2 regions of the Isoptericola maris genome follow, and region 1 is predicted to be linked to the other one. Evidence: riboswitches for the same ligand, from Rfam matches in the RefSeq annotation. Region 1 holds a riboswitch; the other holds the start of a gene.

Evidence for each region. A riboswitch is a leader RNA that binds a small molecule or an ion and turns the genes downstream of it on or off. The one in region 1 is predicted to bind S-adenosylmethionine.
Region 2: another riboswitch for S-adenosylmethionine. It lies ahead of ACH5HR_RS05375 (aminotransferase class V-fold PLP-dependent enzyme); the one in region 1 lies ahead of ACH5HR_RS06655 (methylenetetrahydrofolate reductase).

The regions. Positions count from the first base shown of each region.
Region 1 covers NZ_JBLUNY010000003.1:1,626-6,030, forward strand. Annotated here, with positions in the region: gene metE (5-methyltetrahydropteroyltriglutamate--homocysteine S-methyltransferase) at 1-856, opposite strand, end outside; gene ACH5HR_RS06655 (methylenetetrahydrofolate reductase) at 963-1,970, opposite strand; SAM riboswitch class I at 1,976-2,083, opposite strand; gene ACH5HR_RS06660 (NYN domain-containing protein) at 2,178-3,398, shown strand; gene ACH5HR_RS06665 (lysophospholipid acyltransferase family protein) at 3,413-4,060, shown strand; gene ACH5HR_RS06670 (CPBP family intramembrane glutamic endopeptidase) at 4,073-4,405, shown strand, end outside.
Region 2 covers NZ_JBLUNY010000002.1:265,507-269,911, reverse strand. Annotated here, with positions in the region: gene ACH5HR_RS05385 (ATP-binding protein) at 1-1,295, shown strand, start outside; gene ACH5HR_RS05380 (HAD family hydrolase) at 1,278-1,949, opposite strand; SAM riboswitch class IV at 2,057-2,172, shown strand; gene ACH5HR_RS05375 (aminotransferase class V-fold PLP-dependent enzyme) at 2,203-3,633, shown strand; gene ACH5HR_RS05370 (amidase) at 3,658-4,405, opposite strand, start outside.

The sequences.
Region 1 (4,405 bases):
CGAGCCCGCCGAACGGGGCGGCCACGAGGATGGCCGGGCGCTCCGCCTCGGCGTCGAGACCGTCGTCGTCGGACCGGGCGGCGAGGTCGGTCGCCATCGCGCGGTACGCGGAGGTGATCGCGGCATCGACCCGCTGGGCGGTAGCGTCGACCGTGTCCGAGACGAGGACGGGCTCGTCGAGCTGCACCCACGGCACGCCGACGGCGGCCAGCGCCCGGAGCAGCTCGGCGTACGCGGCGACCACGTCGTCGAGCCGGTCGAGGGGGTGGAAGCCCTCGCCCGCGTCGTCGGCGGCCTTGGACAGCGCGAGGAAGGTGACCGGCCCGACGAGGACCGGCCGGGTGGTGACGCCCGCCTCCTTGGCCTCGGCGAACTCACGGACGATGCGGTGGTCCGCGAAGGAGATCGGCGTCGTCTCGCTGATCTCGGGGACCAGGTAGTGGTAGTTCGTGTCGAACCACTTGGTCATCTCGAGCGGCGCGTCGTCGCCGCGGCCCCGGGCCACGGTGAAGTAGCCGTCCAGGTCGAGCGATCCGTCGTCGCCGTCGATCAGGTCCCGGAACCGGGTCGGGACGGCACCGAGCAGCGCCACGACGTCGAGCACCTGGTCGTAGAACGAGAAGGAGCCGGGGACGGAGCCGTCCTCGGGGTCCAGCCCGAGCGAGACGAGGCGTCGCAGGGTGTCGCGGCGCAGCGCGCCGGCCGCGACCTCGAGGTCGACGGCGTCGGCGCGCCCGGCCCAGAAGGACTCGACGGCGCGCTTGAGCTCGCGGCGGCGGCCGATGCGGGGATAGCCGAGGATCGTGCCGCCGGGGAACGCGGTGGTGGGGCGGTGGGGTTCGGTCGGTGTGGTCATGAGCACTCCAGGTGTCGGTGCTTCCGTGTCGCGACGTCGCCGAGCGTCGAGGTCGCGACCGCAATGACCGCGCATTGCGGGCGGGACCTCGATGTTCGGCAAGGCGTCAGACGGCGGGAGCCACGGTCGGGATGCCCGGTACCAGCGGCCTTCTGGCCAGGTCAGGGACGCCGTGCGGCGTCCGACCGCCGAGGTGAACACCCTCGAGCAGGTCCAGAGCGGGTCGGTACTTGTTGAACGTGTACACGTGCAGGCCGGGTGCGCCCGCGTCGAGCATGCGCTGGGCGAGCTCGACGGAGTACGCGGTCCCGTAGGCGTGCTGCGCCTCCGGGTCCGGCAGGGCGTCCAGCGCGTCCAGCAGGTGCTGGGGCGCGGGGACGCCGGTGAGCTCCTCGACACGACGGAGCCGGCGCGGCTCGGTCGTGGGCATCAGCCCGGCGAGGATCGGGATCGTCACGCCGGCCGCACGGGCCTCGGCGACGAAGTCGGTGTAGCTGTCCGCGGCGTAGAAGAGCTGGGTGATGGCGAACGAGGCTCCGGCCTGCTGCTTCTCCAGCAGGCGCTGCACCTCCTGCGTGCGGGTGGTGCCCGCCTGGCGGTTGCCGTCCGGAAAGGTCGCCACCGCGACGGTCAGCGGCCGAGCGGCGCCGCGGACGGCGGCGGCCGGGTCGACGGCGCAGCGCCGGGCCTCGACCTCGCGCAGCAGTGCGACCAGCTCGATCGAGGAGTGCACGCCGTCGGCCGGCGGGCGCCAGTCGGGCTGGTCCTTCGGCGGGTCGCCGCGCAGCGCGAGGAACGAGCGGACACCGGCCTCGAGGAACTCGTCGATGACGGTGGAGACGTCCTCGCGGGAGGCTCCGACGCAGGTCAGGTGGGCGATGGGCAGCACGGGGGTGCCGCCCAGCAGGGTCGCCACGACGTGCCGGGCGGTGGCGCGGTCGCCGCCGCCGGCGCCGTAGGTCACCGACACGAAGTCGGGGTTCGCCGCGACCAGTCGGCGCGCCGTCTCCCAGAACCGGGGGGCGGCGTCGGGCCGGCGGGGCGGCATGAGCTCGAAGCTCACCGTCGGGCGGTGCCGGTGTGCCGGGACGTGCGGGGGTGCCTCTGCGACCATGCGTCACTCCATCAGGCCTGGCGTTGAGCACCTTCGTCCTCGGGAGGCTTCCGTCGGAGAACGGGTTGCTGCGGCGTCGTCGAGCCAGGACTCTCGGCCGCTCTGGATGGCTTCGGGCTCGACTGTACGCATGGTTCACCCTGCGGACAACCGCGACCGTATGATGAGATGCACCGGTTCGGCTGGTGGCGCCGTAGGCTGGCGGGCATGGACACCGAAGAGCGCCTTGCCGTCTTCCTCGACTACGAGAACCTCGCGCTCGGCGCCCGGGAGCACCTGGGCGGGATGCAGTTCGACTTCCAGCCGATCGCCGACGCCCTCGCCGTGCGGGGCCGGGTGGTGACGCGGCGCGCGTACGCGGACTGGTCGTACTTCGACGAGGACCGCCGGATGCTGACCCGTCATCAGGTCGAGCTCATCGAGATGCCGCAGCGCATGGGCGCGTCGCGGAAGAACGCCGCCGACATCAAGATGGTCGTCGACGCCATCGAGATGGCCTTCGAGCGTGAGTACATCTCGACGTTCGTCATGTGTACAGGCGACTCGGACTTCTCCCCGCTCGTGCACAAGCTGCGCGAGCTCGACAAGCGCGTCATCGGCGTCGGGGTCGAGAAGTCCACCTCCCGCCTGCTGCCCTCCGCCTGCGACGAGTTCCTCTTCTACGACCGGCTCGAGGGCGTCGAGGTCCCCGACGAGTCCGAGGCACCCCAGAAGAAGAGCCCCGCGCGGCGCTCCGGCTCCGGCCGCTCGGGCAGCTCGCGCGCCACCGGCGGCCGGGCCAAGGCCGCGGCCGTCGCCGAGGAGCTGCCGCCCGCCGAGGAGGCCCCGGCCACCGCGGCGTCAGGCGGCAGGACCCGGCGCAAGAAGCCCGAGATCACGCTGCCCGAACCGGTCGACGTGCCCGACCGAGCGCCCGAACCGGCCACCGACGAGGACGACGACGCCCCCACCGGCGAGCCGCCCACCATGGAGGTCAAGGTCGCCCAGACCCTCGCCGGCCTGCAGGGCTCGGCCTCCGGCTCGGTGACGGCGTCGCAGCTGAAGCGCACGCTGGTGCGCAAGGAGCCGACGTTCAGCGAGTCCGACTACGGCTTCCGCACCTTTGGGGAGTTCCTGCGCTACCTCGCCGACCGGGACGTCATCGTCCTGAGCGACGGACCGTCGTCGGGCGACCCGGTGGTCGAGCTCCCGGAGCAGCCGGACAGCGCCAAGGCGTTCGACCTGCTGCGCGCCGTCGTGCAGGACGCGGGCGGCACCGCGGCCCTCTCCGGCCTGAAGAACCACGTGCGCAAGCGTCGCCCCGACTTCTCGGAGAAGGCCCTCGGCTACGGCGGGTTCCTCCAGTTCTGCAAGGCTGCCGCGGCCGCCGACGCCGTCCGGCTCGCCTGGGACGACGAGGCCGAGGACTACCTCGTCACCCTCGGCTGAGGGATGATGAGCCGGTGACGTACCGCATCCTCAAGCTCGTGTGCTCGCTCCTGGTGTACGTGTTCCTGCGTCCCCAGGTCACCGGGCTGCACAACGTCCCCCGCCGCGGGCCGGTCATCATCGCGAGCAACCACCTGTCGGTGATCGACTCGATCATCCTGCCGCTCGTGGTTCCGCGGCACGTCACGTTCATCGCCAAGGCGGAGTACTGGACGGGCCGCGGGCTCAAGGGTCGCCTCTCGCGCTGGTTCTTCACCACGATGGGCCACATCCCCGTCGACCGGGACGACCCGCGCGCCGGCCAGCGCTCGCTCCAGGACGCGCTGGACGTGCTCGAGCGCGGGGGAGCGTTCGGCATCTACCCGGAGGGCACCCGCTCGCGCGACGGGCGGCTGCAGCGGGGGCGCACCGGTGTGGCCTGGCTCGCGTTCGCGGGCGGGGCGCCCGTGGTGCCGGTCGCGATGCACGGCACCGACAAGGTCCAGCCGGTCGGACGGCGCCTGCCCCGGCCCGTCCGCGGCATCCGCGTCGACTTCGGCGTGCCGATCGACCCGAACCGCCAGATCACCGCCACGCTGCGGCCCGCCCAGGCCCGCCGCGAGCTGACCGACCAGGTCATGACGTCGATCCACCAGCTGAGCGGCCAGGAGCTCGCGGCGTAGAAGGGCTCGGGGATGGAGCAGGTGGCGGGGACCGGCGTGGGAGAGGGCGCGGCGGCACCGGACCGGCGTGCCGTGGTGCCGGCGCTGCTCGCCGCCGCGTGCCTCGTCGCGGCCGTCGTCGTGGGTGGGCACCCGGTGGCCGGGCCGCTGATCGCGGCGGCGGCGCTAGTGCTGGTGACGGCCGGTGCTGCGACGCGCGGCGGAGCGCCGTCGGGGTCGGGGAGCGTGGCGGCCCTGGCCCTCTGTCTCGTGGCGGTCACCGGGGTGCTCCGTGGCGCGGGTGCGGCTCTCGAAGCCGTCGGCGTCGCGGGTGCGGCGGGCGTGGCCCTGTGGCCGGTGCCGCTC
Region 2 (4,405 bases), on a different contig from region 1:
TGGCCTGGGGTAATGTCGACTCCATGGACTACACCCCGCGAGCAGTTGATGGCCTGTTGGACGACGTCATGTCGGGTCTGCCTGCCGTCGCGCTCGAAGGGCCGAAGGGCGTCGGGAAGACAGCGACGGCACGTCGTCTGGCCCGAACCGTGCTCTCGCTCGACGACCCGGATGAGGCGCGGCTCGCCGAGATCGACACCTCGTGGCTCACCGAGGAGCCGCGGCCCGTGCTCGTCGACGAATGGCAGCAGGTGCCCGCTACGTGGGACAGGGTGCGCCGCGCGGTGGACCGCGGGGCGCCGCCAGGAAGCTACCTGCTGACCGGGTCAGCAACACCGACCGAGCGGACGCACTCGGGCGCGGGGCGCATCGTGCGACTCCGCATGCGCCCCATGTCGATGGACGAGCGAGGCCTGGTCGAACCCACGGTGTCGTTCGGTGAACTGCTCGGCGATCACCCGGCGCCCGTCAGTGGACGATCCGAGCTGGTGCTGCGCGACTACGCCGAGGAGATCGCTGCGTCAGGGTTCCCCGGAATGCGGACCCTTCCTGAGCGGATGCGGGTGCGGGCGTTGAACGGGTATGTCGCGCGCATCGTGGATCACGAGTTCAGTGAGGTCGGGCACGTGGTGCGCAGGCCGGAGACGCTCCGTGCCTGGCTGACGGCCTTCGCCGCGGCCACGAGCTCGACGGCGTCCTACGAGTCCATCCTCAACGCATCGACGTCGGGGCAGGTCGACAAGCCGTCGCGTTCGGCGACCATTGCCTACCGGGACACGCTCGCCCGGCTCTGGCTGATCGACCAGGTGCCGGCGTGGCTCGGGCCCCGGCGGCGCCTGGCGTCGCTCGCGCAGTCGCCCAAGCATTTCCTGGCAGACCCTGCCTTGGCCATGAGGCTGCTCGGTGTCGGTGCGCGTGGTCTTCTCGAGCGTCCTCACCCGGGAAAGGTGACCATCCGCGACGGACTCCTGCTCGGCGCCATGTTCGAGCACCTGGTCGCACTGTCGGTCCTCGTCCATGCCGAGACGCACGAGGCCAAGGTCTCGCACCTGCGGACCAAGCAGGGTGACCACGAGGTCGACCTGATCGTCGAGCGGGACGACGGCAAGGTGGTGGCCATCGAGGTCAAGGTCGCGCCGCACCCGACAGATCATGATGTCAAGCACCTGCGGTGGCTCAAGGAGAAGCTGGGGGACGACCTGCTCGACGCCGTCGTCGTCACCACAGGGCCCATCGCCTACCGGCGCCCCGAGGACGGGATCGCCGTCGTTCCGCTGTCACTGCTTGGTCCGTGAGCTCTCCGAGGGGAGCCCATCGCCCCGGACGATGTCGGTCAGCTCGCCCAGCGCTTCGATTCGAAAGGTCGCACCCGAGAAGTCGCCGGACCGAGTGAACTCGTGGTGGACGACGGCGCAGTCGATGCCGGCCGCCACTGCTGACCGCAGCCCACGGGCCGAGTCCTCCACGACCAAGGTCTCGGCCCTGGTGGCGCCGAAGCGCTCCAAGCCCATGAGGTACGGCTCGGGGTCCGGCTTGGCGCGCTCGTAGTCCTCACGCACGAGGACGAAGTCCATGAAGGCGCGGATCTGCCGCTTCTCGTGGATGAGGTCGAAGTCCGCGCGCTTGGCGGTCGTCACGACGGCCAGACGCGCGTGCCGTGACAGCTCGGCCAGCACCTCGACGACGCCGTCGATCTCGATCTGCTGCGTCCGCAGGTACTCCTGGTAGTAGTCGTCGCGTGCCTCGCGGAGCCGATCGATCGTCTGCTCGTCGACACCCGCCGACCTGGCCTGGACCCACGTGCCCAGGCCGTTGCTCATGTCGCTCAGGTACTGCGGCTTGTCCAACGTCAGGTCGACGTCGGCGAAGGCGCGTTCGCCGGCCTTGAAGTACCAGTGCTCGGTGTCCACGAGCACGCCGTCATGGTCGAAGAGGATGTACTTCTTCATGCCAGATCGTCTCCTCCTCTCCGGCACGCGACCCTCAGGTGCCCGCATCCTGAGACAACGCGCCCATCTGTTGACATCGCCGCTCGCGATTGGTGACCATGGCAGCAGGTCATGAGCGCCAGCGCGAAGCCCCGGCTCGCTGGCCGGCAACCCTCCCCTCGCGGCGGGGTGCCCCGGGTGACGACCTGGCTCCGCGCCGTCCGGCGTCGGGCAAGCGCGGGGAGGTCGCTCCCCGGAACCTGAGGAGGACCGCATGACCGCTCTCACCGAGACCCTCGCCTGTCCCGACGCCGAGGTGGGCCACCTGCGCCCCGTCCTGCCGGTGGTCGGCCACGACACGCCCGCCCCGCTCGTCGACGGACGCCGCGTCCCCTACGCGAACCTCGACGTCGCGGCCTCCGCCCCCGCGCTGCAGGCCGTCGCCGACCGCATCACGCGCACGCTCCCGCTGTACGCCTCCGTGCACCGCGGTGCCGGCTATCTCTCGCAGGTGGCCACCTCCCTGTACGAGACCGCTCGGCGCACCATCGGCGAGTTCGTCGGGGCCCGGGACGACGACGCCACACTGATCGTGCGCAACACCACCGACGCGCTCAACCTCCTGGCGGGTTGCCTCCCGGCGTCCGACGACGGCGAGCCGGGCCGGGTGCTCGTCCTCGACGTGGAGCACCACGCGAACTTCCTGCCCTGGCAGCGGTCCGCCCGCGCCACGGTGCTGACCGGCTGCGAGACGGCCGCCGCCACCGTCACGGCGCTGCGCGAGGAGCTCGCGGCGGCTGCCGCCGTCGGGCAGGGGTACGCGCTCCTGGCCCTGACCGGCGCCTCGAACGTCACGGGCGAGGTGCTGCCGGTGGCGGACCTGGTCGAGTCGGCGCACGCCGTCGGCGCCCGCGTGCTGCTCGACGGGGCGCAGCTCGTCCCGCACCGCCGCTTCTCGCTGGCCGAGACCGGCGTCGACTATCTCGCGTTCTCCGGGCACAAGACGTACGCCCCGTTCGGCGCGGGCGTGCTCGTGGGCCGTCGCGACTGGCTCGACACCGGCACGCCGTACCTCGCGGGCGGTGGCGCCGTGCGCAGCGTGCGCGTCGACGGCACGGAGTGGCACGACGGCCCGGCGCGGCACGAGGCCGGGTCGCCCAACGTGCTCGGGGCGGTGGCGCTCGCCGCCGCCTGCGAGGCGCTCGGCGAGATCGACGGCCAGACGCTGCGCGAGCACGAGGACACCCTGCGCGGACGGCTCGTCACGGGCCTCGAGGCGATCGACGGCGTAGAGGTGGTGCGGCTCTGGCCCGACGCGGCCGACGCCGTCGGGGTCGTGACGTTCACCGTGGACGGGTACGAGCCCGGACAGGTCGCGGCCTACCTGTCGGCCGAGCACGGCATCGGGGTGCGCGACGGCCGGTTCTGCGCGCACCCGCTGCTCTCCCGGCTCGGGTACGGCGCCGGGGCGGTCCGGTCGTCCGTGGGTGTCGGCACCGCCGGCGAAGAGGTCGAACGGCTGGTCGCAGCCGTGGGCACCCTGGTGACGGACGGCCCGCAGGCGCACTACGACGTGGTCGACGGCCTCTGGATCGTGGTCGACGACCCGCGTCCGGTGCCCGAGGGATCAGGGCTGGAAGGGCTGCTCGTCACCGCCGGCCCCGGCCGGGACGAGGCGTTCGGCTGCCTCCCCGAAGACGCCTGACGGCCCACGCCGAGGTAGTACGGCTCACCAGACCGGCGGGCGCCGCTCCGGCCAGCGCAGCACGTCCTCGAGCTGGGCGGCCAGGGCCAGCAGCGTCAGCTCGCCGCCGGGGCGCCCGATGATCTGGATGCCCATCGGCAGGCCGTCGTCGGTCCAGTGCGTGGGCACGGTGATCGCCGGCAGCCCGGCGACGTTGAGCCACGACGTGAACGGCGTGTACTGGCACTGCTGGGCGAAGTTCCGGTCGGGGTCCTCGGGGTCGAACCACCCGACGGGCCGCGGCGTCATGGCCAGCGCGGGCGTCACCACCGCATCCAACGAACCCAGGCCCGCGATGAGCCGGCGCTCGAACGCGGTGAGCACCCGCAGCGCCTCGACCAGCTCGCGGGCGGGCACCTCGCGGCCACGCCCGATCAGCCAGCGGGTCAGCGGCTCGAGCTGGTCCAGCGCGGCCTGGTCGTCGATCGGCACCGCCGAGGCGCCGCCCATCCACAGGCTGCGGAACGCGTCGCCGTACTCGGGCGCCGGGTCCCACCGGTGCTCCTCGACGCCGTGGCCGAGCCCGCTCAGGGCCGCCACGCCCGCGTCGAGGGCCGCCGTCGCCTCCGGGTCCACGGTGATGTCGTAGTAGTCGTCCCACGCGGACCAGGTGCTCACCCCCAGCCGGAACCGGCCGCCGTGCTCGGCCCCCACGGCCCGCGCGGTACCGTCCGGGCCGACCACCTCGCCGCGCTGTGCCGCCGCGAGGTACGCCCCCGCGCCCGCCGCCTCC